4 regions of the Colwellia sp. Arc7-D genome follow, and region 2 is predicted to be linked to each of the others. Evidence: predicted binding sites of a transcription regulator. Region 2 holds the regulator's gene; each other region holds the start of a gene.

Evidence for each region. Region 2 encodes FNR, which switches genes on or off when oxygen is low (the NO sensors DNR and NnrR bind a similar motif). Its sites were predicted from a motif close to TTGATCTAGATCAA; they were not measured.
Region 1: the regulator FNR is predicted to act here: its motif matches at 4,108-4,121, upstream of hemN (oxygen-independent coproporphyrinogen III oxidase).
Region 3: the regulator FNR is predicted to act here: its motif matches at 1,799-1,812, upstream of DBO93_RS08135 (universal stress protein).
Region 4: the regulator FNR is predicted to act here: its motif matches at 2,416-2,429, upstream of napF (ferredoxin-type protein NapF).

What each region holds. Positions count from the first base shown of each region.
Region 1 is NZ_CP028924.1:4,010,118-4,017,571, reverse strand. It holds gene DBO93_RS17440 (polysaccharide lyase family 7 protein) at 1-996, opposite strand, end outside; tRNA gene DBO93_RS17435 (tRNA-His) at 1,842-1,917, opposite strand; gene DBO93_RS17430 (DUF1285 domain-containing protein) at 2,132-2,674, shown strand; gene hemN (oxygen-independent coproporphyrinogen III oxidase) at 2,682-4,052, opposite strand; gene DBO93_RS17420 (DUF2489 domain-containing protein) at 4,285-4,785, opposite strand; gene yihI (Der GTPase-activating protein YihI) at 4,795-5,367, opposite strand; gene DBO93_RS17410 (VOC family protein) at 6,033-6,566, opposite strand; gene DBO93_RS17405 (PDZ domain-containing protein) at 6,720-7,454, opposite strand, start outside.
Region 2 is NZ_CP028924.1:1,408,228-1,415,681, forward strand. It holds gene ttcA (tRNA 2-thiocytidine(32) synthetase TtcA) at 1-676, opposite strand, end outside; gene DBO93_RS06135 (SGNH/GDSL hydrolase family protein) at 763-1,392, opposite strand; gene uspE (universal stress protein UspE) at 1,724-2,656, opposite strand; gene fnr (fumarate/nitrate reduction transcriptional regulator Fnr) at 2,860-3,579, opposite strand; gene DBO93_RS06150 (sulfite exporter TauE/SafE family protein) at 3,624-4,286, opposite strand; gene ccoS (cbb3-type cytochrome oxidase assembly protein CcoS) at 4,276-4,524, opposite strand; gene DBO93_RS06160 (heavy metal translocating P-type ATPase) at 4,521-6,920, opposite strand; gene DBO93_RS06165 (FixH family protein) at 6,950-7,450, opposite strand.
Region 3 is NZ_CP028924.1:1,855,714-1,863,167, forward strand. It holds gene DBO93_RS08115 (bifunctional alpha/beta hydrolase/OsmC family protein) at 1-361, shown strand, start outside; gene DBO93_RS08120 (hypothetical protein) at 538-921, shown strand; gene DBO93_RS08125 (hypothetical protein) at 1,035-1,244, shown strand; gene DBO93_RS08130 (hypothetical protein) at 1,348-1,722, shown strand; gene DBO93_RS08135 (universal stress protein) at 1,871-2,737, shown strand; gene DBO93_RS08140 (CNNM domain-containing protein) at 2,948-4,015, opposite strand; gene DBO93_RS08145 (magnesium transporter) at 4,041-5,393, opposite strand; gene DBO93_RS08150 (magnesium transporter CorA family protein) at 5,663-6,634, shown strand; gene DBO93_RS08155 (cation:proton antiporter) at 6,741-7,454, opposite strand, start outside.
Region 4 is NZ_CP028924.1:2,995,486-3,002,939, reverse strand. It holds gene argS (arginine--tRNA ligase) at 1-319, opposite strand, end outside; gene prfC (peptide chain release factor 3) at 464-2,044, opposite strand; gene napF (ferredoxin-type protein NapF) at 2,544-3,047, shown strand; gene DBO93_RS13040 (TIGR02808 family protein) at 3,040-3,213, shown strand; gene DBO93_RS13035 (chaperone NapD) at 3,226-3,528, shown strand; gene napA (nitrate reductase catalytic subunit NapA) at 3,525-6,014, shown strand; gene DBO93_RS13025 (nitrate reductase cytochrome c-type subunit) at 6,071-6,529, shown strand; gene DBO93_RS13020 (cytochrome c3 family protein) at 6,556-7,131, shown strand; gene rimI (ribosomal protein S18-alanine N-acetyltransferase) at 7,240-7,454, opposite strand, start outside.

The sequences.
Region 1 (7,454 bases), 1.7 Mb from region 2:
TTTCCAGTCACCTGTACCTAAACATTTAGGGTACCAAAAGCCAGGGTCGTCTTTAATGCTACATTGATTATATGCACCAGCTTTAAAAAACAATGCATCACCTTTGTAGCCATGAGGATGGTCGAATTTATCAACTTTACCGTTAGCATCAATGTTGTTTGCTAAGTTAATTTGAAAGGTAACTGGCTTGTGCCGTGCGGTTGTAAAAGTTAAGTGCATAATATCTTCAACGACATTTATTTCATAGCTGAACGCTTCGTTTAACGCTATGCCATTTTCACCAGGTTCATTGCTTTCACTCCACAATTCACCCCAAACTGGGTAGGCAATATCTACACGGTTAGGATCTGCTTTTGGTAAGTTGCGTTCATAATTCCAGAATACTGAACCATATTGATGATTTGGCCATTTTTTAAAATATATTTTTATCGGCTCATTACCATAGCCAAAGCCATTTCCTTCAGCGACGATAGTTTTATCTTTAGTGGCGTGAATTTGCCCTACAACAACGGAATAAGCAGGATTTTTTTCTGGGTAAGTAGCGCGTTTTGCGACATGGTTAACTTTAACTGTAGCCTGTAAGTTACCGCCTATTTGTGCATAACTTTGAGCGTTTTTGTGTGATTTTAAAGAGAAATTATTGCCTGGCGCATAGTTTGTTAACTGAGGTCCGCCTAATAACTGATGCAGTTCACTCCGTGTGTTGCTTGAATTGGCTGTGGTAAAGGCTTTATTGGGCGTAGCAAAGACCATATTATTTTCGTCATCAAGGTAAAAATAATCAGGATGGCTATAATTTTGAATATCAATTTTGCTTACCTGATCAACTTTGCCATTATTATCATTATCTGTCGGAATGGTAATTTTCCATGTTGATAAATCAAATTTAGCTGCAGGAATTGGCTTGCTCGATGTTTCGTTTATTGTGTTTTTAGCACAACCTGCAATCACTATAGTTCCTATTATTGCTGAACTTAATACTTGGATAAATTTCATCTTGATATGCCTTTAATAAAAATTGATAAATTGTGCTTAATACCCGACGACTATTTATTTGCTATAACGCTTTACAGGATGCTCTTATGGTTAAAGTAGATAACAGCATAGCTCGATGCGAGGGTTGAACAGCATTGTTAATAATATGGATATATATCTAATAAAGTAAGCTTTTTCCTCACATATCTATAGAATTTTCAAAGGAGTGATAATACATAGATATTTATAGTATTAAAATGCTAAAAGGTTTTGAGTTTTGAAAAGGCAAGAAAAAATGGGGTGGTTAAAGGGACTTGAACCTTCGCGAACTTGAAATGCGGAATCACAGCTAATTACGATCGAGTTGGTGATTTTTTAAATAATTGAATATAAAGAGAAATATAAATAAATGGGGTGGCTAAAGGGACTTGAATCCTCGCGCACTTGAAATGCGGAATCACAGGTGGTTACTATCGAGTTGACGATTTTTTAAATAATTGAATATACAGAAAAATATAAAGAAATGGGGTGGCTAAAGGGACTTGAACCCTCGCGCACTTGAAATACGGGATCACAGGTGATTACGATCGAGTTAACGAATTTCTTAAGTAATTGAAAACACATGATATATAAAAGAATGGGGTGGCTAAAGGGACTTGAACCTTCGCGAACTTGAAATGCGGAATCACAGGTGATTACGATCGAGTTAGCGAATTTCTTAAGTAATTGAAAACACATGATATATAAAAGAATGGGGTGGCTAAAGGGACTTGAACCCTCGCGCACTTGAAATGCGGAATCACAGGTGATTACTATCGAGTTGACGATTTTTTAAATAATTGAATATAAAGAGACATATGAAGAAATGGGGTGGCTAAAGGGACTTGAACCCTCGACAACCGGAATCACAATCCGGGGCTCTACCAACTGAGCTATAGCCACCACTGATATTACTTGAAGCGCCCAGTGATAAGGCGCGAGGATTGTATTGCATTTTATAGTGATATGACAAGTGAAATATTGCATTTCGACAGGTTTTTTTTGAATTTTTTAGAGTGATGAATGATTTTTTGCTTGGCGGTCAGCTATTCGGTTATTTCAACTTTTACCATTAACTTGCTAATATGAAGTAAAGCTATCTAATAAGTTAACCATTATGTCATTAGAAAAAATATCAGCGCAAATTTCTGACTCTCAGCAGGGTAATGCTAAAAAAATGCCGCCGGTTGAATTATGGGATCCACCTTTTTGTGGTGATATAGATTTAGAAATAAAGTCGGATGGTAGCTGGTTTTATAATGGTACTGTTTTTAAACGTTTGTCTTTGGTGAAATTATTTGCCTCGGTTTTGAAAAAAGAAGCTGATAAATACTTTCTAGTAACGCCGGTTGAAAAAGTTGGAATAATGGTGGCTGATGCACCTTTTATTTTAACGCAATGGCAATGGTTAGATGAGCAAAAAACCAGTATGCAAGTTACGACTAATTTAGATGACAGCTTTATTTTAAATGCTGATCACCCCTTAGAAGCTAGTGAAGATGGTGCTTTATACGTTAGGGTTAGACGTAACTTACAAGCTAAGGTACATCGTAATGTTTATTATCAATGGGTTGATTTAGCTCGTGAAGATGACAAGGGTAATGTCGCTGAATTGGTGTTTTTCAGCGCTGATTGTCGATTTAGTTTAGGGCAATTATAAAGCTAATTTATATTACCCGAGAAAAGCGTTGTGTGTTTATATGTTGTTTTAAGTATGCATCAAAGCTCATGCAAATATTGCGGATTAACAGCCTAGCCTTTTGATCGACACGAAGGTGATCTCTAGTATTACTGATTAACCCATCTTGAATGAAGGTTTGCAGCAAAGGTAAGTCGTCAGCAAAGTAGTCATCAAAACTAATAGCAAATTTTTCATTAATTTTATTTTTATCGAGGTAAAGGTTACACATAAGTTCGCGAATAACCTCACCTCGAATAATGTCATCGCGAGATAAATTTACCCCTTTTTCATGAGCATGTGCCTTTGTAGCAATCGCTTTATAATAGCCTTGTAGCTCTTTGGTGTTTTGGCTGAAACTATTACCAATGGCACTAATTGACGAAACACCTAAACCGAGTAAATCACAACCACCTTTGGTTGTGTAGCCTTGAAAATTTCGGTGCAAGTCTCCGGCATTTTGAGCGATAGCTAATTCATCTTCAGGTTTTGCAAAGTGATCCATACCAATGAATTCGTATCCAAAGTCACAGAGCATCTCTATGGCAAGTTTCATCAATGCAAATTTCTCCTCTATGCTCGGTAGCCATTCATCCTTGAGTTTACGCTGTGCGGCAAAGCGTGTTGGCATATGTGCGTAACTAAATAGCGAAATGCGGTCAACAGCCATTTCATTGGCTTTGCTTAGTGTACGAGTAAAGGTTGCTATATTTTGATGCGGTAAGCCGTAGATTAAATCAATATTAATGGATTTAAAGCCGACTTGTTTGGCATGAGCAATAAAGCTGGCAATAAACTCGGTCGACTGTACTCGGTTAATTGCTTGCTGAACTTTTTTATCAATGTCTTGCACGCCAATGCTTAAACGATTAAATCCTAGACTGTAAAGGTGCTCAGCTAGGTTCATTTCTATTTCACGCGGGTCTATTTCAATACTCATTTCTACTTGCTCTGCAAAGGTAAAATTTTCTTTTAGCAGTGCTACTAGTTTTACCATTTGTTCGTGCCGCAAAAAGCTTGGAGTACCACCACCCCAATGTAACTGCTTGATGGTATAGTTTTTGAATAATACCGCTTTTTCGGTAATTTCTTGTGCGAGAAACTCTAGATAAGTGTCAGCTTTATCTCGGTGACGTGTGACGACCTTATTACAACCACAGTAATAGCAAAGGCTATGACAAAATGGGATATGCACATACAAGGACAACTCATTATTGGGTGACTCTTTTATCGCAGAGACTAAGTTGGTGTAACTAAATTGTTCATTAAATTCTAGTGCGGTTGGATATGAAGTATAGCGTGGGCCACTGGTGTTATATTTTTTTAATAGTGCCTGATCAAAAAACTGTGTTGCTCGCATAAGAATACCGATTTATTCATTTTTCGATATTATAGGTAAACTAGCAACTCAAACATTGATCGAGCTCAATACTATGGGCATCTTTGAAGTAAATTAGTTATTTATGGTTTAATTATCGTGAAAAATTTGTCGCGTATATTTAATTTTGGATACAGGGCTTTTTATGAGGTTTTTGTGGGGAAAGTATTGAGCCGCAGTATTCACTAACGGCATCAATAAAATTGTTAATGCTTTAAGTCGTGGATTCACTCAGCATACTATTTCGTTCATTAGCGTACTGGTGTAGTAACTCGATATCTTTACGAATATCGTCAGCCATTTCAGCTTCAAGCTTCATACGCTCAAAATCGAGTTTCATCCGTGATTTTTTATCCAGCTTTTTACGTGCTGATAAAATAGGCATGTGCTTTATAGCTTCATAAAACTTGAATACTGAAGGAAACTGAACATTTAAATTTTGGCTTAATTTTAATGAATCAAGCAGTACGCTTAATCGCCAGCAACCTTCTGCAATATCACATTGCTCTTCTTTCATTGCACGCACAATAATAATAACACTGGAGATTATTTTTTTATCATGCTGTTGCAATGCTAGCTGCTGAGCTATTTCTTTTTGCTCTTGTGCTTGCGTTTGAAGCTTCAATTGGCGCAATAGCTTGACGGCTATTGCTGCTAAAACACCAATAATTACAAAGGCTAATAAAGCTAGATATACCCAAGGATTTGATAGCATTTAAGTTACCTATTCAAATTTTGATAAATCACTATTATTAAACTTGTCCCATAGATCATCTTCTGAATCTGACTTCTGAGTTTGTTCAACAACTTCATCTTCATCATCTAGGCCTAATTCTTGACTGATTTTTTCGTGCTGTTCCATCAGCGTATTGAAATAGTTAACCTCTTCTGACGTTAAGGTTATTTCATTATCTTGTTTTTCAAGTATTTCAAGCAATCTAGGGTCTTGCTCAATACGGCTTAATTGATCAGCTAATGATTCACCTGTTTCAACCACACGGATAGCCGCGATAGGTGAATTATCTTGCACTTTTTTAGCTGGCTTAGTTTTTATCGGCGCATTAACTGGCTTACCTAAATCGATAGGTGTTTTATTACCAATGCGAGGATCTTTATTCTTTGCAGAGTTTTGATTTTGGTTAATTTTTGGTGTGGCTTCTTTTTGACGGTTACCCGCTTCGTTACCATTTGATTTTTTTGCTCTACGCGGCTTTGGCTCTACCAATTTCTTTTTGTCATCTTTTAGGATGCCAATAGAACCGGTGCCTGGCTTGCGTGATTTTTTCGTACGAGACATAGTAATAACTTAAAATAATGAACAATTGTGCTTATTTTACGACATTCCACAGTAAACCGCGATAGAAAGAAAAAAAGCGACGTTATTAACGTCGCTTTTTGAGAAAATGTGGCAATTGCCAACATATATAATCCCGATTCTTAAGTGGCTATCCTAGCCTTTTGTTACGGTCCCTGTTGGGTTTTTAATTTCCAATATTATTTTTATTATTATTTCCGTGCTTAATTTTATTTTTATCGGTCATCCTGACACTTTTTTGAGCTATCCCTAATGCCTTTTTAGGCGAAATATTCAGTGCTTATCCCAAGCTTTATTAAACCATCCGTATTTTAAATTTTCTTCTGCGTTAGTTAACGCTTATTGCTGTCCGTGCAATTATTATCCGTTTTGTTTAGTGCTATCTATGTAGCTGACCCATACTTTACGTGAGTTTCGTCAAGCATCAAGCGGTTTTTTTGTTTGTTTATTACGCAAAAAAACTAAAATTCAGCAAGTCTTTGTTTTTAAGTGTAATAAATTTGTTAATAAGTGTAATTTAATTTTTATTTATTCAATTTTAGTGGGCAATGTCTTACAAAAACGGGCAAATATTTGAATGATTTTTGCCAAACCTTAATTACGAAGCTCTTCGTTAATAAGGCTTGTAGCGTTATTTTTGTTAAATATTAGTCATCTAGTTGGTGTAACCAAGCTGCATGAGATGGCGCTTTTTTAGTTTTTGACCATTCTTCAACCATGAGTGGTGCAACCCTTTTAAGCTCGGCATATTGCTCAATTGTGCCTGTATTTGCCGCTAACTCTAGGCGATGACCATTTGGATCGAAGAAATAAATAGATCTAAACACACCATGATTTACTGGGCCTAATACATCTAAACCGTGTGACTGCAGATCATTTTTGGCTGACACTAACGCGTCTAAATCTTCAACTTCCAAAGCGATATGTTGAACCCATGTTGGCGTGTTTTCATCGCGGCCCATATCAGGAGAGTTTGGAATTTCAAAAAAGGCTAAAACATTGCCCATGCCTGCATCTAAAAATATATGCATATAGGGATCTGGCGCTTTGGTTGAAGGTACTTCATTTTCTGCAATGGCAACGGTGAGTTCCATATTTAAATGTTTTTGATACCACTCGACAGTCTCTTTTGCGTCTTTACAGCGATAAGCCACGTGGTGGAAGCGTTTTAAATTAATCATAAGGTTAGTACTTAAATTATAAATAGAGCGATTATCGAATAGGTAATTTTTACCATAACTCGATAATTCACCCTAATTTTCTGCTGAGTTTTACGACGTAAAGTTGTCAGTAATTACGTACGCTTTAGTTTACAAAGGTTTTATAAAGCGACCTTAACCATTGGGAATAATATCTTGCCAGTGCTTCACTAAAATATCGTCAACGACCTTGAATGCTATACCTGCTAACGGTGAGTCGATAACGGTTATTGTTGAGCTTAACAGTTGGTCATCCCTAAAAAAGTGGCATGTTAGCTCGCTGTTTTCAGGTTGATGTTCAACGATAGCTTGTATCGATTGCTCTGTAACTTTTACTTCGTCAAGCGCAATGAGTACATCGTTAACGGCTAACCCTGCCTTGGCCGCAGGTGATTTTTCTAATACTTGTGTGATCATTAACCCAAAAGGCTGCGCTTTGTAATTTGCACCTATATAAGCGTGAAAATTTGTCTCAGAGGTTGTTTCTAAACTGTTTAACTTTTTGAATTTATGCTGTTGCAATTCAATACCATAATTAGCCAGTTCAACCGTTAAATCTATGCGTTTATTACTGTATAAGTGTTGTTTAAATATTGACGAAATATCTTCACCGCAAAGCATGCTGGCAATATTAATGAAGTCTTCTTCACTGGTGCCGATATTGGTGCGACCAAAATGTATCCATAACTCTCGCATTAAAGTGTCTAAACTATACTGGCCATTTGATTTACTGCGAATAGTTAAATCTAGCCATAACGCAATAATTGCGCCCTTAGCGTAGTAGCTAACAATATTATTAACCGCATCAGGGCCTTGTTGATAAAACTTGGTCCAAGCGTCAAAGCTTGAAGCGGTTATGCTTTGCTTTAA
Region 2 (7,454 bases):
TGTTCTGACGCTGTAAGTTAGGTTGTGAACCACATAAGTTACAAGGAATAATAGGGAATTGCTTTAGGGCAGCATACTGAATAAGTTCTTGCTCTTTACAAAATGCTAATGGGCGAATAACCACGTGCTCGCCATTGTCAGAAACAAGTTTTGCGGGCATTGATTTGAGCTTGCCACCGTAAAACATATTGAGCATCAATGTTTCGACCATGTCGTCGCGATGATGACCAAGTGCAACTTTAGTTGCTCCTAATGCTTTAGCCGCTTTATACAACAATGCTCGGCGTAAACGAGAGCATAAGCTACATGTAGTTTTGCCTTCAGGAATTTTTTCTTTAACAATGGCGTAAGTGTCTTCTTCAACAATTTGGTAAGCGACACCTATCGACTCAAGGTAATTTGGTAAAATATGCTCTGGAAAACCGGGTTGTTTTTGATCAAGGTTAACGGCAATTAAGTCAAAGTGAATAGGAGCAGATTCTTTTAAGCGCATTAATATTTCGAGCATGGCATAACTATCTTTGCCACCAGAAACACACACCATAATTTTATCGCCGTCTTCAATCATATTGTATTGGGCAATCGCTTGGCCAACATGACGTCGTAAGCGTTTTTCAAGCTTTTCTAATTGTGTGTTTTGGCTTGGAGATAAGGCCGATTTTAAAACTGCGCTCATAATAAATTCCTAGTAAATATTGCCGCGTAGTATAGCCGAAGTAACTACATGAACAAAGTTGAACTTAGTGAATTTATTTATCTATTTTAAGTTGATAGTTTTAATGCCGTCGCGGCTTGTTCTGCCCAAACACCATAAGCAAGTGCTGACGGGTGAAAGCCATCTTGAGCTAAATATTCAGACGTAAAAGGTATGTCAATTGTTAGGACGCAACATTGGCTATAATTTGCTGTGGTTTGCATCATTAAGGTATTTAGTCTTTTTGCGCGTACTCCTAGCCACCATCTTAATGGTTGCATAATGCCGGTAAATAAATGCATCGGAGGAAGTGCTGTCAACAACACTTTTGGAGTACCAAATTTGGTGCTACATAAGCTTACAATAGCCTCTATATTACTAACCCAGAGACTTTCTTTTGTGAGGCCTGTTACATCATTTACACCAATAGATACCAAAATAAAGTCAAACGTTTGTGTTTCTAACTTTTCAATTTCATTGATTAACTGTGTTGAAGTTAGGCCCGTACTCGCTACTAATTGCCAGTTTACTTGATTGTTAATAGCAAGGTTGTTTGATAACTGGCCTGACAATGCATTTTTTTGTTCGTGTGTACCAACACCTGCTGTAGCCGAATCACCAATTATCAATAAACTAATTGGACTGCCATTACCTGTAGAGCCTGAGCGTTCACCTAATGCTTCTGGGAGTTTTATCATGCTAAAACGCACCCATATCGCTTGTAAAAGTAATAAGGGCAGGAGTATCACCGTGCTAATGTAATAAGGTATAAGTCTAAGCGGTTGTTTTATCTTCAATGATAAAGTCCTGATGATGATCTATAAATGATATGTATAGCGTAATAAATATTTGAAGACAAACTTATAACAATTGTGAAGAGAAGATCGTTGGAAATTAGCTTGAGTAATTACCTGTAATTTATTGTAGTTAAGCTAGGGAGAAGTTTTAGCGTTTTATTAAAGCGTCACCTTAATAATATTTCTATCAATCAGTGACGCTCTTTTAGCTGTATTTTACGTAATAAAGATTTTATTTAACGTCCAAGGGTGAAACGTAACCCTCAGGCTTTAACGCAAGTACATCACAGTTTAGTCTATCAATTACATGTTCTGCTGTATTGCCAATTAGCGCTGCAGATAAACCTGTACGTCCAATGGTGCCTAAAATAACCAGTTCTGCGTCTAAGGCTTCGGCGACACTTTGTATAATATCTTCAGGTAAGCCTTCTTTAATATGAGTGTATTCTTTAGTAATATTAAACGCAGTTGCATGTTCTAACATCGCTTCTTCATGATGTTTTAACATGGCGAGGTTGTAATCATTGGCATCAAACTCTGGAATTTCTATCGCAATATTTACCGGCGTACCAGGGAAAGAATTAACCAAATGTAGGTTTGCTTTCATAACTTTAGCTAGCTGTTTTGCTTCTGCCGTAATTTTATCATTAAGCGCTTTATGCTCTTCTTCTTCGCTGCCAATATTCAATGCAGCAACAATATTGCCATTTTCTGGCCATAAATGCTCTTTCACTAGCAAAACAGGGCAGGGACATTTGCGTAAAATGTGCCAATCAGTAGGGGTAAATATTACTGATTTAAATTTGTCGTGTTGATGTGTGCCTTTAATGACTATGTCGTAATCATGATCAATAACTTGTGCAATTATTTGCTCGAAAGGACGATTATGCCAGATAACTTTACAATCAATGGTGATATCAGTTACATCGAGTTCAGCAAGTAAAGACTGCAACCATTGAGTACGATCATTTATAACAGATTTACACATTGCTTCACGCTCGTCGCCTGAAAGCATAGTGGTCATCTCATAAGAAAAGTCATATATGGTCAAAAATGCGGTAATACTTGCGCCAGTTTTTCGCGCTAATTCTAATGCTCGTTTTACCGCTTTTTGATCTTCTGTTGTGGGGTCAACAATAGCGAGTATTTTTTGATACTTTTCCATAGCTAATTCCTTATCTTTGCCTGTGGGTATTAGGCCAAACTAAACAGTTAATTTATTTACTTTATATAATAACAATAACTTATTTTGTAATAATAATAGTTGTTTTAAATCAAATTATTATCTTTTATATAAGCTATTTTATATTAATCATAGCGTTAAACTGTTGAATAAGAAAGTATGAAAAAGGGCTGATAAAATTTATCTTAAAGTCCAGCACACTCATTTAATTTTTCAATATTTACAATGGTAATCAGTTTGCCATTAACAGCAATTAAACCATTTTTATCAAAGCGATTAAGGAGTCGGCTTATTGTTTCAACCGTTAAACCAATATAGTTACCAATATCGCTGCGCGTCATAGATAAGCGAAATTCAGAGGCTGATAAACCACGGGCATTATATCGACTGCTTAAGGTACTAAAAAACGTGGCTAGGCGTTGCTCTGCATTTTTACGATTAAGCAACATTAGCATTTCATGGTCTTCACGAATTTCAGTGCTCATCATGCGCAAAATCTGTTTTTTTAACTTAGGCATGCTGTTAGATAAATGATCGAGTGTATTATAAGGAATTTCACAAACCATTGAGGTTTCCAATGCTTTAGCAAAACTTGGGTGCTCTGCATTAGCAATGGCATCAAAGCCAAGTAAATCACCTGCTAAATGAAAACCGGTAATTTGTTCTTCGCCTTGTTTGTTGATGGTATAGGTTTTGAATGTGCCTGAACGAATCGCGTAAAGCGCCTGCATAGGCTGACCATCATTAAAAATCTGCTCTCCTTTTTGAATAGGGAGCTTACGATCAATAATGTTATCTAGAGTCTCTAGCTCTTGATTATTAAGCGAAAATGGCAAGCATAACTCACTAATGCTACAGTTTTGACAGTGAATATGTTGCTGATCGGTACACGATTTATTATTCATAACAGCCTATAAAAACTTCCATGCTGAACACCATATTAGATGCGTTAGCTATATGCTATTAGTATAGAGTAAATGCCGTATGAAATCACCAAAATGGCGGCTAGTTTTCTAAAAACGGGCTGAGTTAATAAAGACTTCACACTGAAAGTGCCGAGTGATACTGACAGCAGCGCAGGTAAAGTACCAAGACCAAAGAAAAACATGATCAAAGCGCCATTTAAAACATCGGCGCTTGCTAATGACCACGTTAACGTAGAATAAACTAAGCCACAGGGTAACCAGCCCCAAAGTGCTCCTAACGCCAATGCACTCTGTATGTTTTTAATGGGCATGAATTTTTTAGTATAAGGTGAGATGTAGCGCCAAATGTTTTTACCTAAATACTCTATGCGGCTTAACCACATTAACCATTGTCCTAGATACAAACCTAGTAGAATTAGAAACACACCTGCAATCGTTTTTAAAATAATAACAGGAAAACCAATGTTTTTAGCCGCCATTGAACTGGTGAATGCTACCAAGGCGCCAATTAAGCTGTAAGACGCGATTCGGCCAAAATTATAGGCAAATATAATCGCCATTTTTTTATGGCGAGCATGGTCAGATATGGTCGTGGTTAACATGGTGCTAATACCGCCACACATTACAATACAATGGCCAGAGCCTAGTAAACCAATTACAAATGCGGAAAAAAAATCAAGCGTCATGAGATGATTTTGCTGCTTGTTTTGGTTGCTCGTCGCTTTCGCTTAATTCACTGTCTTTTAATTTACTATTGTTGTTTTTATTGCGACTGATATTGTCATTTTCATCATCAAATAAAATGCTCATACCCTGTTTTTCTAAATCATCAAATTGCTCAGTTTTTACTGCCCAAAAAAACAGATATATGCCAATAGAGGTGAGTAATACAGCAATGGGAATTAATACGTAGATTATGCTCATTTTTTTAGCAGCCTTAATGAATTTGTTACGACTAATATTGAGCTGGCCGACATGCCAATTACTGCCATGTAAGGCGCTATATGCCCTGTTACGGCTAATGGCAATACAACGGCATTGTATCCAAAAGCCCAAAGGTAATTTTGCTTTATAACGCGCGTTGTTCGAATGGCAACCTCTCGCAATGTTTGTACGCCTTTAAGCTTATTGTTTAATAATATGACATCTGCGCCATTTTTAGCAATATCAGTACCACTGCCCATGGCAATCGATAAATGAGCGGCGCCTAATACTGGGCTGTCGTTTACCCCATCGCCTACCATAGCAACAGTATTCGAAGCTTGTTGATGCTTTATGGCGTTAACTTTATCTTGCGCTGACAAGTTTGCTTGCACATTACTTAGTTGCAATATTGATTGTAATTTATTGCAGCCTTGGAGGTGATCGCCGGATAACATGCTCGTTTCAATACTTTGTTGATGTAGAAAATCAATTAAAGGCTTCGCGTCATCACGTAAGCCATCATGCAAATAAAATTCAGCGATTAATGTTTCATCTTGCATTAGTACGCACTGAGCACTAAAACATGCCTGTTTGTCATCGTTTAATAACCACGAACTTTTGCCGATACGATAGTGCTGGTGATTTACTTCACCTGAGATACCCGCGCCGGGAGCCACAACAACTTGGGTAGTTGTTTGGTTAAAATCACGAAATGGTCTAAAGGCTTTTGCTAACAGATGAGCTGAGTGTGCCTCTAGCGCCGCGGCAATAGCAAGCACCTGTTGTTTACCTTCTGACGTACTATCAGTTGAGTAATCACCATAAGTTTTTACTTCAACAATCGTGAACTCACCTGTAGTTAATGTGCCTGTTTTATCAAAAGATATCGCATCGACTTCAGGCATGGTTTCAAGCACATGAGCTGATTTAATCATGATACCTTCACGATTTAGATTCGTTGTTGCACAGGTAAGCGCCGTTGGTGTTGCTAACGCCAATGCGCAAGGGCAAGTTACAACGAGAACAGATAAAGTAATCCAAAAGGCTTCTTCAGGGGCGTGTTGTAGCCAATATATTGCCGTGGCAATTGAAACCATTAAGATAAGTGCAACAAAGTATTGGGCAATTTTATCTGACAATTTCGCCAACTTTGGCTTATGGCTTTGAGCATTTTCACTCAAGCGAATTAATTGGCTTAAAAAAGACTCTTGGTTGTTATGTTTAACTTTTGCGGTTAGGTTTCCATCGCCATTAATGGTACCTGCAAATATAGCGTCTAATGCTTTTTTCTGTAAGGGCAGTTGTTCACCTGACAACATTGCTTCGTTTATTTGGCTCGTTCCGGTAATTATTTCACTATCTGCGGGGATAGTTTCCCCTGGCTTTATTAAAATAATGTCATCAGCTTTTAAGTAATTCGCGGAAATAAATTGTTCAATACCGTGTTCAACTTTCGTTGCGGTCATTGGCATTAATTTTAATAGATTTGCAGAAACATCAGCGGCGCGACTACGGGCTCTAAATTCAAGAAATTTACCAATAAGCAGTAAAAAGGTAAACATAGAAACAGATTCGAAATACACCTCGCCTTGCTGAGTAAATGTTGCCCAGCAACTCGCCATAAAGGCCAATAAAATAGCAATAGATACTGGCACATCCATTGAGAGTTGACGTGCTTTTAAAGCAAAAAATGCGCTTTTATAAAAAGGGTAGGCGCCATAGCTGACAATAGGTAGAGTTAAGAAAAAGCTTGCCCAACGCAAATACATGACATTGTGTTCTGTCATATCTGAAAAAGCACCAAAATATAAACCAAAAGCTATCATCATTACTTGCATCATTAAAATGCCAGAGATACCTAAGCGTTTGATAAAGTTTTTAGCTTGTTTGTTATTTAATTTTTCAGCGGTACTGGCCTTGAATGGCAAGCCATGATAACCAATTTTATCGATTAAACTGAGAATGTCGCTTAATTTAACTTGGCTTTCTTGCCACTGCACTGTCGCTCGTTGCGTTGTGGCGTTCACATTAATCTTATTAACGCCTTCGAGCTTGCTCACTTGCATTTCAATTAACCATGCACAAGCCGAGCAGCTTATGCCATCAATGGTTAAAATGGTTTCTTTGAAGCCATCATGATAATAAGTAAACTCATTTTGTAAGTTTACATCGTCAAGTATTTCATTGCGTTGAAGTTTTTCAGGTATTAATACTTCACCTTTTTGCGCTGGTGCGCTACGAAAGCGGTAAAAATCGGTTAGGTTGTTATCAACAATCGTTTGTGCGACAGCTTGGCAACCTATGCAACACATAGGTTGATCGATGTTGTCGATGTTTGTTATTAAATGAATACCCTTGGGAACGGGTTCGTCACAATGAAAACAAGCTTTGCTCATTAATTTATGCTCACTAATCTACAGGCTAATTAATTTGCTACTGACAGGTCCGGTTTTATCGCAATAAAGTCAGATTGAGGTAGGGTGAGCACGGTTTGAATTTTCCAGTGGTTCTCAAAAGGACTAATGGTTACTTGCCATTTACCAGAAACATTGTGCTCAGCTTCAAAAAAATGCGTAAAGTCACCATTGCCATCAGCCGTTAATGCTAAATAAAAATCTCGGTCGGCTAATGTTGGGTGATAAAAATTAACATTCAATAGTGGGAATGTTTTTTCGATACCTGTCGGGCGAATAGTCAATTGGTCATCAACAAGTTTCAAACCAAAACTCATACCGAGTTTTTGTGCTTGTCTAACTTTGCCTAACTCTAGGTTTATCGCTTTACCTTTTTTATAATAGTCGCCAACAACCAGAGGGTCTGGATCGCTATTAGCTATAATAAAAGTCGCAATACCGGCAACTACGGCTGTAAAAGGTAATATAAACACTAACCAAGCCCAAGGCTCTTGATACCAAGATGTTTTCATGAAA
Region 3 (7,454 bases), 450 kb from region 2:
CTATTGGCTTGCAGATGAGCCAGAAAGTGTTGGTGGCAATAATATGGGTCCTGATCCTTATGAGCATTTACTTGCCGGTTTAGGCGCCTGTACTGCTATGACACTTCGTATGTATGCCACACGCAAAAATCTTGCTATAAAACATATAAAAGTTGAACTAAAGCATAGTCGAAATTATTTACTTGATTGCCAAGAGTGTGAAGAGCAAAGCCAAGGTATTGAAGCCATAGTGCGTGAAATTAGTTTTATTGGTGAGTTAGAGGCTAAGCAACAAGCACGATTTTTAGAAATAGCAGATAAATGCCCAGTCCATAAAACCTTGCACAATAACGTAAAAGTCATCAGTAAGTTGGTCAATTAATCTGATGGTTTTTAAGGTGATAGCATAGTCAGTAACGCTACAAATAACTTTCTGATGTTAGTAATGTTTATGTACTTTCTTTTCAAAGTTATTTACATTAGTCGCATTACCTTTTTATGAAAATAAAAAAATACGCTGACTAAGCTGTTACTTTTTGATGAAATCCAGGAGCTATAATGGAATCGCATGGAGATTACAAAATTAATCTGACTGGAAATGTAGTACATATATATCCATCAGGAAGCTTTAATCAAGAAGGTGTTAAGCAATTAAACGATAAAGTTTTATTAATTGCTCCTCAAAACTCTCCTTGGGCCTTGCTAGCTCACGCCGATGAATCTGCTGGTTTAACACCTGAAGCGGTTAACGAAATAATTAATTTTTTTCAGCAGATAAGTAAAGAAAACTGTGTCGTTATAGGCATTGCAGCTTTACCAACTTGGCAAGGGGTGCTTGAAAAATCAATCAAAGAAAATGCTGATATTACTATACCCGTTTATCTGGATGCTAACTTATCGAAATTAGATTCATTGATTAAAAAAATCATGGATAGTGCTTAAGTATATGAGAAAGTTAATTTTATTAGCGCTTTTGGTTGTTGTGTTTACTGAGGTTTTTAAGATTAAACCTTTTACAAATTTCACTTGAAAATAATATATTTGAAGAGCGCTTTATGTCTAATTCAATGTCTTTAGAAAAAATATTTATGATTTTAGCCATTATACTTGGCTTGGGTTCAACGGTTGATTTAATTTATAACTTAGTGACTTTAAACTTTCAATTAGCTGAAATATTGCGCTGTAGCTTCAACATCGTTATTGCTTTATTGATATACCTATACGCAAATAAGAAACATAAAGAAAAGCTTAACTCTATTGTGTAGACGTTTATTAACGGTAATTTAAACCTTATACGCACAACAAAGAAAATATAACATGCTAGGATTAATACTTATGGCGAATCAAGTCTTGATTCATGGAGTGTAGATGAAATCTGTTATAAATTTATTGATTGTCATCATCTCTTTATTAAGCCTATTTGCTGGCATAGCAAAAGTTATCCATAGCCCTGATGAAGTTCAGTTTTTACAACATTTCATGTTTAATGACTTTGCTATTACCCTCTATGGTGTCATTCAAATTTTCGCTGCAGCTTTGCTTTCAATGGGGCTATTTTTTTCTTATAACAAGGTTGCGAAAGTGGGAGCAGTTTTCGTCGCTTTAGCCTTTCTATTATCAAGTGTTTTAATCTTTGTTAGCGGAAACTTTATGTTTGCATTGATTTCATTATTACCTGTCGCTTGCACAGCCTTAATTATTCGTCAAATGCACTTGAACAATAACACCAACACCAACACCTAAAGTTACGAGGGTTTAGCTTTAGTTCTCGATTAACCTTTTTAAGCTATTTTCATTTCATTACTTATCTTACTAAGCTTTGTTCTATATCAAAGAAACGCTGAATCTTGTGTGTTATTTTTAAGTAATACACATCAGCTGAGAGGGTATTATGAACAGTATATTAGTGATTGCAGATTTATCGGAAAGTAAGCAAGTGGCTATTCAGCGCGCTTGTGAACTTGCTAAAAGCACCCATAATTCTTTACATATTGTTTATTTTTGTTATCAAAGTTTACGACTTATTGATGATGATCCACAAAAGATACAACAAACAATAATAGATGCAGTTAAACAAGATGCAAAAACATCACTCAAGACAATAATCCCTGAAGGAGTTAACTACAGTTTTGACGTTGTTTGGGAAAAACGTATTTATAATTGGATAAATAATTACGCAGAAGAGCATAGCCCAACCATGGTGGTAAAAACGGCACACCGAAGTGAGACTTTTTTGTACACGTCAACTGATTGGCAATTATTACGCGAATGCCCAGCACCTGTTTTTATTGTCAGTGATAATAAATGGCGCAAATCACCTAATGTATTAGCCGCAATAGATCTAGAAACCAAACGCAAAAGTAAACAAGCGTTAAACCATCAAATATTGAAAGCCGCTAAAGTATTTTCTCAAACCAATGAAGCGGAATTATTTGTATGCTACACCGTAGTATTTTCAAAAGTATTACGTGACTTAGGTATTCACTTCAAAGACGAGTTGGAGCTTAAGGCAGCTAAAACCTTAAAAACCCAAATAGAAACGTTGGCTGTTGAATACGACATACCTGTCGCTAACTTTTATGTTAAAGCAGGCGAACCAGAAAAGGTTATTCCCAGCATTGCCGCGCAGCAAAAAGCAGGCTTAGTTGTCATAGGTACGGTTGGGCGTAAAGGTTTGCAAGCTAAAGTACTAGGGAATACAGCAGAGAAAATCTTGAGCTTGTTGAAATCAGATGTACTTGCTTTAAAGCCAGAGTAATTAAGGCTATAACGTAAAAGTGACTCAATGCTTGCTGACAGAATTTAAAGCTTTGTAGGTGTTGTTATTTAGGCATTGTTATTTAGACGTTATCATTTAAAAGGTGTAATTTTAAAGGCTTAACTTGAAAGGTTTAACTTGAAAGGTGAAAAATAAAAACTTCGGCGTCAGTAGCCGAAGTTTAATATTGTAAAATAAGTTACTGCTTAATTATTTTTTTTCAGCGTTTATCAGCTCTGCTACTTTTTCGTTATGCTGCACTAATGGCAACATGCCTTTAAGTAAACGGCCAAATATATCTGCACCAGTAATAATGCGTCTAGTTTCGCCCCACACTAATAACACATCGTGTTCAATAACACCGTCGAAGTTTTTATCAATTGAGGTGTTCACTTTCATTTGTAAAATAGCTTCGTTTAATGACGTAGTTTCATCTGAGATAACAACCGGGCGATGACAATAACTGTAAGGGTCAAAGTTCTCTGACTGAAACAGTGCGCTTCGTAAGAAACCATCAGCATCAATAACTAATAATGGTGTACCTTCAAGGTTTGTTATAACCACCCAGCTGTGACCCGACTCATTGAGCATAGTTAAAAAAGGATCATTAGCACCAGAGTATGTGTCAGGCAAAATAGGCAAATCAAGCTTTGTTGGTAACGCTATAATAGAGCTTGGGTCTAACACTTCACCTTCTTCAGTGACCTTAATTTCATCTAAGGCAAAAAAGTTTAACGCGCCGATACCCTCAACATGGTTTAAATCAGCTTCTTCGGCACGTATATGCTCTTTAATAATATTACCGAGTTCACTCTCCCCTAAGTAGGTAATACCTTCTTTACCTAACCATGCATCTAGAATGAGTGCACTTGGTCGCGCCACGGGGTAAAGAACAAATTGGTAGAAACGAATAATCGGAGCTAGCATGCTACCCATTTTTAAAGCGTTACGAGAAAAGTAAGCTTGTGGTGTTATTTCACCCACGATGGTAATGGCTATTGTTGAGAATAAAAACGCGCCAACACCGGCTAAAACTGAATCTGACAACATGGTTAATAAAACATTAATTCCTACGTTGCCCCATAAAATAGTAGCAAGTAAAAAGTTAGAATCGTTTCTTAACGTTAATACAATTTTGGCGGCTTTATTGCCTTTATTCGCTTCTACTTCTAACTGCAGTCTACTCAGTGAAAAAAAAGCTAAATTTAATCCTGAAAAAATAGCAGATTGTGAAATACAAAACACAATAGCAATCCAGGTGATAGTTTCTACAGGCATTACTTAAATCCTCTTTTTACTTTTCTTAAAGTAGCAGTAAGCTACCTAATCCTAAAAATACAACGAAACCAACAATGTCGGTTACTGTGGTTAAAATAACCGCGCCAGATAAGGCAGGGTCAATATTCAATTTATTCAAAATGGCAGGGATCATAACCCCGGATGCCGATGCCGTCAGTAAATTTAATAAGATTGCTAAGGCAATAACGAAACTCAGTTGTGCATTGTCAAACCAAAAGTAGGTAATTACGCCAATAACAAGCGACCAAATGATACCGTTTAGCCCACCAACTTTTAATTCCTTACGTAATAGTACTTTTCTGTTTTGTTCTGTTATCTGACCTAATGCCATACCTCGAACAATAACGGTTAACGTTTGGCTACCTGAAACCCCACCCATTGATGCTACAACAGGCATTAAAACAGCTAAAGCCACCACTTGTTGCAAGGTAGCTTCAAAAAAGCCAATAAACCAAGAGGCTAAAAATGCAGTAATTAAATTAATACCAAGCCAAATGCCACGGTTTTTGGCACTGGTTCTAACACTTGAAAATAAATCTTCGTCGGTAGATAAACCGGCAGCACTGTTAATTTGCTCTGTTTGTGTTTCTTGTTTGACTTGATAAGCCGTCTCAACGGTAAAACGGCCAAGGAAGTGGTCGTTTTCATCAACAACAGGCAATGACATTTTACCCGATAAAATTACAGCTTCTGCCGCCGAAGTTAATTCTTCATTACCATTGAGTTTAATGGTTTCAGGCGAAAACAATGTTTTTAGGGTACTTTCAGCATCACTTTGAATTAAGCTGTTAATGTCAACAGTGCCAGTTAGAACACCCTCTTTATTTACTGCATAAAAGTCTTCTGTATAAGGAGATAAGCCTTTTTGTAATAATAATTGCGCACTGGTTATTTTAAGCTTTTCAGAAATACGGACATAATTGTAATCTAGCCAATGGCCGACCTGATCAACAGTAAACTGTTGTGCTTGTTGATAAAGTTTTCGCTGCGAGTCGTCTAGATTTTTGATCGCATATTTTAATAATCGACTCGGTATTTCTTCTGCAATTTCAATTACATCGTCAACGTCTAGTTGAGCGAGTAGTTCGAAGCACTCATCATCACTTAACGCCTGAATTAAGCTTGTTCTTGTGCCTTGTCCCATATCGACAAAAGCATCTTTTTGAATGTCTTCTGGGTACGTAGCCCAGACACTTAAACGTTTATCTTGTGGCAGAGCTTCAATTAATAGCGCGAACTGCTCTGCTACAAGAGTTTCATTTGCAGCAAGCATTATTTGGGCTATGTCTTGCTCATGCTCTGCAATGAGAATGTCGTCGATAACTAAGGATAATTTATCAATAGTATTTTCTAACATTGGTTAATCCTTAAAACCGTTTTAATAACGGGATATGATCTTTATTGAGTAATGAATTGTATAACACTTATGGTTAACTATTATGGTGTTAATTTTATTCGTATTTACAGGTAATTGTATTACAATCAGGTAGAAATAAGTTAGCTTTAATAACAAAAAAGTTAAGTTTATTTTACAGTTTTTTGTTACTGATTCTCAGGTGTTTATAAAAGCTGAGAATAGGGTTAATAAATTATCCCGTTTTATTCGGGGCATATTGAGAGTATAAAATGATAAAATGTATGTTGATTTCACCTACACAAGAAACCGTTATCGGTAGTCGTGAATTAATAAGTCAATGGCAGGAAAATAACGACACTACGTTATGGATTGATCTTGATAACGTTGACTTAGAAGAAGAGAAAAAAATATTAACAGAATTTAAATGTCATCCTCTTGCGATCAACGATGTGCTGCGTGAGCGCCATCCTCCTAAAATTGAACTGTTTAAAGATTATATCTTTATGTTGTATCGCGGCATTGTTGCTAACGATGACAGCCTGAAATTCAATCATTTACAAATAAGTATGTTTATCGGCAAGCGCGTGTTAATTACTCGACATCCACAAAGTTCGTTAGCGATTAACGAGTTATTTTGTGAAATAGGTGAAAAGTACCTTAAGCGTAGTCCTGTTCATTTAGCACTAAGACTTTTCCATAGCAGCTGTGGTTACTACCTTAAAGAAATGTTTAGTTTTGAAGCTGAGCTAGAAAGAATTGAAGATGACTTTCAATTAAGTGGTAACGACCAAATGATGAAACAAATTACCTCTTATCGTTCACAACTGGTTAAAATAAGACGTACTTTTAATTATCACGTAAACATGGGTGAAACCTTAAAAGCTTATGTTGATGATGAAGACACTGATTTAATCACTGATAAAGAAACTCATACGGTGAATGACTTACGTGAACGTCTCGACCGCCTGCTCAGTTTGTCGCAAATGTATTATGATATTTGTGGTGATTTAATTAATGGTTATATGTCAGTAACATCACATCAACTGAATGCTACTATGCGAGTATTAACGGTTATTACAGCATTATTTGTGCCGTTAACTTTTCTCGCCGGTATCTACGGTATGAACTTTGAATATATACCTGAGCTAAAAGCTGATAATGGTTACTTCATCTTATTAGGTGTTATGGCTGTGGTTTCAGTCGTATTGCTAATCGTATTTAAGCGAAAACGCTGGTTATAGCAATGTTAACTCATAGAAATATGGGTTAAAACTAGATTGAATAGGAAGTTATGCCGACTCAAAACGGTATAGCTTCCTAATATAAATTACATCAGAGCTTATTAAATTACACTGATGGTTTTAGCGGGGTGTGTTCGACTTTAAGCCATTTTTTACTCAGGCCAATCCATATTGGGCTAGTCAGTAATGATAACGAGATAACACATAAGGCTAATTGGTAACCATACTCATTAATAATACTTGCCTGATGACCAACAGCAGCTAGCACAAAACTAAACTCACCTATTTGCGATAACAATACTCCAGCATAAAGACTCTCTTTCCAACTGAATTTTGACAACTTTAAAATAATAGCATTGATGAAAATATTAGTAATTAATGCGGCCATCACTAATATAGCGGTTTGTTGCCAATGACTTATTAAGAAGCTAATGTCTAGCAACATGCCTACTGAAACAAAAAACAAGGCAACAAATAACACCCTAAATGAATCTAAAGTCCGATGTACCCATAAGGTTTCTTTAGCTGCTCCCACAAGCATACCAGCAATAAATGCTCCTAAAGCGGTTGATAGCTCAAACCATGCTGTGAGCATAGCTAAGCCAAAACAAATACCTAATGCAGCAAAAAGTTGTAATTCATGATCACCCTTTAACCACTTTGATAACGGTAAATGCACTTGTTTACGGGTAATTACAAAGGCGAATAATGCAACGGCGAATAGCGTGCCGACACCTTGTTTAACTAATTGCACATTGTCGATGTTACCCGCACCAAGTAACCCTATGATTATAAGCATCGGAATAATGGCTAAGTCTTG
Region 4 (7,454 bases), 1.6 Mb from region 2:
CACCTAAATTTTTATCGTTCGATACTGTGTTTAACTGCGTTGCTAACCAGTTTTTGTCTAAATGAATATTAATAAACCCTGGGCCTGCTAATTCAATTTTTTCAGCAATACCCGTTAAGTCGAGTGCTTCAACCACTTTGGTTGCTAATTCACGAGGATTGGTTTTTAATTTTTTAGCTGCACCCATAACACCATTGGCTTGGTAATCACCAAAATTTGCTCGGTTAGATAAACTTATCGCAGGATTTGTGCCTTCAGGTAAACCTGCAACTGTCATTGCTGCACTAACTCTTTCACTTAGGATGTTACTAATATTCATTTTAATTAACTCTTATTCTATTAAGACTCAAGTGAATGGCATTAACTTGAGTGAATAAGCCTAATGTTATTCACTAGGCTTATGGATAAATTACGTGATTGACTTTTACTTGTCATCAATTGCTTTAAATTAATCTGCAGGAGATTAATGTTCGCGTGTTTTATGAAACACAATATCGGGATGACGTTCTTGCGCTAGGCTTAAGTTCACCATAGTTGGGGCGATGTAAGTTAAGTTATTACCGCCATCCAATGCTAGGTTGTCATAAGCTTTCTTTTCAAATTGCTCTAACGTACGTTCATTATCACAAGTACACCAACGCGCTGTTGCTACGCTAATTGGCTCATAAATAGCATCAACCTTGTATTCAGTTTTTAAACGTTGAACGACGACTTCAAATTGTAGAACACCAACCGCGCCAACGATCATATCGTTCGAGTTGAAAGGTCTAAATACCTGCACAGCGCCTTCTTCAGACAACTGGATAAGACCTTTTTGTAATTGCTTAGCTTTAAGCGGGTCACGCAAACGAATTCGGCGGAACATTTCAGGGGCAAAGTTTGGAATACCGCTAAACTTCATATCTTCACCGGCGGTAAAGGTATCACCAATTTGAATACTGCCATGGTTATGTAAACCAATAATATCGCCAGCATAAGCTTGCTCAACATTAGAGCGGTCACCAGCCATAAAGGTTACTGCGTCAGCAATTCTTACGTCTTTGCCGATGCGTACTTGTTTCATTTTCATGCCTTTTTCATATTTGCCTGAACAAATACGCATGAAAGCAATACGGTCACGATGTTTTGGATCCATATTGGCTTGAATTTTAAAAACAAAACCTGAGAACTTTTCTTCTTCAGCAGTAACAATACGAGTGTCGGTTTCGCGCGGCAATGGTTTTGGTGCCCAGCGAGTTAAGCCGTCGAGCATATGGTCAACACCAAAGTTACCTAATGCAGTACCAAAAAACACCGGTGTAAGTTCACCCTTTAAAAATTCTTCAAGATTAAACTCATGTGACGCGCCAGCAACAAGCTCTAGCTCTTCTCGTAAATCATCAGCGTAGTTACCAATAACTTTATCTAATTCTGGGTTATCGATACCTTTAATAACACGCTTTTCTTGAATAGTGTGACCTTGGCCTGTTTGATATAAAAATATTTCATCGGTTAAAATGTTATATACACCCTTAAACTCTTTACCCATGCCAATTGGCCAAGTAATAGGGGCACATTTTATTTTTAGTACGTCTTCAACTTCATCCATGACTTCCATTGGGTCGCGAACATCACGGTCCATTTTATTCATGAAGGTAATTATAGGGGTGTCACGCAGACGAGTAACTTCCATTAATTTAATGGTACGTGCTTCTACACCCTTAGCAACGTCGATAACCATCAAACAAGAGTCAACTGCGGTTAGCGTACGGTAGGTATCTTCTGAGAAATCTTCATGACCCGGTGTATCGAGTAAATTAACTAAACAGTTTTTATAGGGAAATTGCATTACAGAAGTGGTTATTGAAATACCACGTTCTTTTTCCATCTCCATCCAGTCAGATTTCGCATGTTGTCCCGACTTTTTACCTTTTACCGTACCGGCTTTTTGTAAAGCTTGACCAAAAAGTAAAACCTTTTCAGTGATCGTCGTTTTACCCGCATCAGGATGAGAAATAATAGCGAAGGTGCGTCGAAGGTCGACTTCCTGCTGTTGTACAGACATGCAAATTACCTGTTTTAAAAGTGGATGAATAGAATTTAACTAAAATTTTAAAGCGCAACATTATAGCGAAAACAAGTGCGAAGGGCAGTAACAATATCTTGTATTTTAATTTTAATTTCAATTTTTTACCACGATAGTTAAATGTTCCTACCAGGAAGTGCTTAACTTAAACAATAACCTCGGATATTTCAGCTAATGACACATTTTAAAGTTAGAGTGGATAAGTCGTTATTATGTACAAAACACTTCAAAATTATTTAAATGCACATAGCTAAAATGAAAATAACTTCGCATGGCTAATCACTAATTTCATCTTGGCGTTATTCATTTTTACCTTATTCAAGGTTTTATCTATTAAGTACAAGAGAAACTTGATTTACATCAAGTAACGCAATGATTAAATGCAGTATCGTCAGTTAATAATGTTTTTATGTGATCTATGTCAGTTAATTAACTTGGAAAAATGTAGTTGTTTTACTTTTTCAAGTGGAGGGGATTTATGGTTGATTTAAGCCGTCGTAACTTTATGCGAGCCAAGCATGTTTCTACACCGCCAGCGATTAGATTACCTTGGACCGTAGACGAAAAGTTATTTACTCAAGGCTGCACACAATGTGGCGATTGCATGGATGCTTGTGAGGAAAATATTATTGTTAAAGGTGATGGTGGTTTTCCTGAAATAAATTTTTCTGCTGGCGAATGTACCTTTTGTCAACAATGTGTGAAGGCCTGTAAAGAACCATTATTCAAACCTTTGGACGCTGTCCCTTGGCAGTTAACTATTGAAATTGAAGCAAGTTGTTTAGCTAAAAATCAGGTGCACTGCCAAGTTTGTCAAGACAGTTGTGAGTCTGATGCTATCTCATTTAAATACCTGCATGCTAGCGTACCTCAACCTGAAATTACACTTTTAGATTGTACAGGGTGTGGGGCTTGTGTCGCTATTTGTCCGGAATCGGCAATCAAGCTTTCAACAACATTATTGGGAGCAGAACATGAGTGATTTAGAGCAGTTGATATGGAATATTTTAGGTTATACCTCAATGCCACTGATATTTATTTTTGGCTTTATCGCCACAGCCTTAGTCGCGGTTATTATTTTAAAAATATTTGGCGCTAAGCCTGCAGCCGTGCTTGAGCATTCAGTTGAAGTAAACAAAAAAGTATAAGAGGGCAAAAATATGATTAACCTTTTAGAAGAAAGCCCAGTAAATATTGCCGGAGTTATGTTTATGGCTTACCCAGACAACGCGGCTAAAGTTGCTGATGATTTACAAGCATTTCCCGGTGCTGAGATACATGCAAAAGGAGAAAATGGCAGTTTAGTTTTCACTGTAGAGGGCCTTGAGGGAGAAAAAAATCCAGCAAAACGCATCATAGATACCATTACAGATATGAGCAATGTATCTGGGGTTATATCTTCATCACTAATATTTCATCATAACGATGCCGGATTACCACAGCACCAGGGGAAAGCATTATGACCTTGACTCGACGTGACTTTATTAAAGCTAATGCGATTGCAGCCACCGCTGTTGCCGCTGGGGTTTCGGTTCCTTTGTCAGCGACTAATTTGATCACACAATCGTCAAAAAGTACGATTAAGTGGGACAAAGCACCTTGTCGTTTTTGTGGCACAGGTTGCAGCGTTTTAGTCGGTACTCAACATGGCAAAGTAGTGGCAACACAGGGCGATCCAGAAGCAGAAGTTAATAAAGGCTTAAACTGTATAAAGGGCTATTTTTTATCGAAAATTATGTACGGTAAAGACCGATTAACTCAGCCATTATTAAGAATGACCGACGGTGAATACGATAAAGAAGGCGACTTTACACCGGTAAGCTGGGACAAAGCCTTTGATGTTATGGCTGATAAATTTAAAGCCGCGATTAAGAAAAAGGGCCCAACCTCGGTCGGTATGTTTGGCTCAGGGCAATGGACAGTTTGGGAGGGTTATGCTGCTTCTAAGTTGATGAAAGCGGGCTTCTTAACTAATAATATAGACCCAAATGCTCGACATTGTATGGCCTCAGCTGTTGGTGGTTTTATGCGTACCTTTGGTATCGATGAGCCTATGGGATGTTACGACGATTTGGAACATGCTGATGCCTTTGTGTTGTGGGGCTCAAATATGGCGGAAATGCACCCCATTTTATGGTCAAGACTCACCGATCGTCGTTTAAGTGCGTCGCACGTTAAAGTTAATGTGTTATCAACCTATAAACACCGTAGTTTTGAACTTGCCGATAATGGCATGATTTTCACTCCACAAACAGATTTGGCTATTTTAAACTTTATTGCTAACTACATTATTCAAAATAATGCCGTTAATAAAGACTTCATGAAAAAGCACGTCAATGTGCGTGAAGGGGTAACTGATATCGGCTATGGTTTACGCCCAACGCATCCTTTAGAAAAAGCGGCAAAAAATGCCGGCAGTGGTGAATCAAAACCGATGACATTTGAAGCTTACGCTAAGTTTGTCAGCACTTATACGGTGGAATCAGTATCAAAACTTTCTGGCGTGCCAGAGGCTAATTTAATTGAAATGGCGAAGTTGTACGCTGATCCAAAAGTGAAAGTTACCTCATTTTGGACCATGGGATTCAATCAACATACCCGTGGAGTTTGGGCTAATAATTTAATGTACAACGTGCATTTGTTAACCGGTAAAATTTCTGAACCTGGTAATAGCCCGTTCTCATTAACCGGACAGCCCTCAGCTTGTGGCACTGCACGTGAAGTTGGAACATTCTCTCATCGTTTACCGGCTGATTTACAAGTTGCAAACCCTAAACACAGAGCGATAGCTGAGAAAATTTGGCAGTTGCCAGAAGGGACTATTCCATCTAAACCTGGTTATCATGCGGTATTGCAAAATCGGATGTTAAAAGACGCTGAACTCAATGCTTATTGGGTGATGTGTAATAACAATATGCAAGCGGCGCCGAACATTAATGAAGAGGCAATTCCTGGTTATCGTAATCCAGAAAACTTTATTGTCGTGTCAGACCCTTATCCCACCGTTACGGCACAAGCTGCTGATCTTATTTTACCGACGGCGATGTGGGTAGAAAAAGAGGGCGCGTACGGTAATGCCGAACGTAGAACACAATTTTGGCATCAACAGGTGAATGCGCCAGGCGATGCGCGATCAGATCTCTGGCAGTTAGTGGAGTTTTCTAAACGTTTTAAAGTAGAAGAAGTGTGGCCAGAAGCCTTGATTGCAAAACAACCTGAACTTCGCGGTAAAACGCTATACGACGTGTTATACGCTAATGGAAAAGTGGATAAATTCCCGATGAGTGAATCAAAAGGCGATACAAACTTTGAAGGTGATGCTTTTGGTTTTTATATTCAAAAAGGTTTATTTGAAGAATATGCTGAATTTGGGCGTGGTCATGGTCACGATTTAGCGCCGTTTGACCGATATCACGAAGAACGTGGTTTACGGTGGCCAGTGGTTAACGGTAAAGAAACACAATGGCGTTTTAGAGAAGGCCATGATCCTTACGTAGAAAAAGGCAGTGAAGTGCAGTTTTATGGTCACAAAGATAATAAAGCGGTAATTTTTGCATTGCCTTACGAGCCACCTGCAGAATCGCCCGATGAAGAATATGACTTATGGTTGAGCACTGGGCGTGTGCTGGAACATTGGCATTCAGGGTCCATGACATCACGAGTGCCAGAGCTACATAAAGCTTTTCCTGATGCGGTGATTTTTATGCACCCAGATGATGCCAGAGAGCGTAGTTTGCGCCGCGGCGATAAAGTGTTGATGGCGTCTCGTCGAGGTGAAGTTGAATCTCGAATTGAAACCAGAGGCCGAAACCGACCTCCAAAAGGTTTGGTGTTTATGCCGTGGTTTGACGCTAAACAATTAGTCAATAAAGTCACCTTAGATGCAACCGACCCGCTGTCAAAGCAAACTGATTATAAAAAATGTGCGGTTAAAGTGACTAAAGTTTAATGTGGAAAAGTTAGCACATCGATAAATTTATTATCGATGTGTGTGGGGAGAGAGAAATGAAATTATTAACTTTGTGTGTTGCTGCTGTTGTTTTGGCAATAACGTTTACTGCCATAGCCCAAGAAACAGTTAATACTGGCGGTTTAGCTACCATTCGCGGGGCGGCAACTATTGATGAAACTCGCCCAGCAGAAAAACTAAAGCGGGTGATTAAAGATAAAAATCCAATTGCACGTAACTATGTTCATCAACCACCGGTAATACCTCACCAAGTGCGAGGTTATCGCGTTGATTTAAATAGTAATAAATGCTTGAACTGCCATAGTTGGAAATATGCCGCAGAAACCGGTGCAACGAAAATTAGCTTAACGCATTATGAAACACGCGATGGAAAAACGTTATCGGATGTTTCGCCTCGTCGTTATTTTTGCCTGCAATGTCATGTTACTCAAGCTGATGCAGCGCCTTTGGTTGATAATACCTTTGAGCCTGTTGAATCTTTGGGAAATGAGTAATTGGCTATTTTGCACAGGAGGTTAACATGCTAAAAAATGTGTGGATGTTTTTAAAGTCACCTAATAGTGCTGCATTATGGTTTATTTTAGTGATTGGTTTTGCCGGTGGCGTAATATTTTGGGGTGGTTTTAACACCGCTTTAGAAGTAACTAACACAGAGGAGTTCTGTATTAGTTGTCATGAAATGCAAGACAATGTGTATGAGGAATATCGTGAAACTATTCATTATGCCAATCGTTCAGGTGTTCGGGCTACGTGCCCTGATTGTCATGTACCTAAAAAATGGACAGATAAGATAGTACGTAAAATTGCTGCTAGTAAAGAGGTTTGGGGTATGTTGACGGGCGTGATTGATACCCGTGAAAAATTTGTAGATCATCGACGTTCTATGGCAGAGCGTGAGTGGAAACGAATGAAAGAAAATGACTCTTTAGAATGCCGTAATTGCCATAACTTTGAGTACATGGACTTTTCTGAACAAGGTAATCGTAGTGTCAAAATGCACTCTGACGCGCTTGCATCAGGTGAAAAAACTTGTATTGACTGCCACAAAGGTATTGCTCACCAATTACCTGATATGCAAGGGGTTGAAAACTGGTAATTATGTCTGTGTAAAGTTCAGGAGGAGGTCATAAAAAAATAAACCCTTAGGTTTATTTTTTTATAAATTACTTAGCTATTTAAAAGAATGTTAGCAGGTAGTGTCTGATTAGAGTTTCTTTGACATCACAATTGCATCTTCATAGCCAAACCCGCTGTTACTAGGGTAATAGCCCGTTCGTCGCGATATTTCTGTAAATCCTTGGTTGATATATAACATTTGTGCACTAATGTTTTTTGCTCGCACTTCAAGAAAAATAGTTGTGGTTGCTAGTTGTTTACAGTGTTTAAAAAATTGTAGTAATAGTGCTTTACCATAGCTTT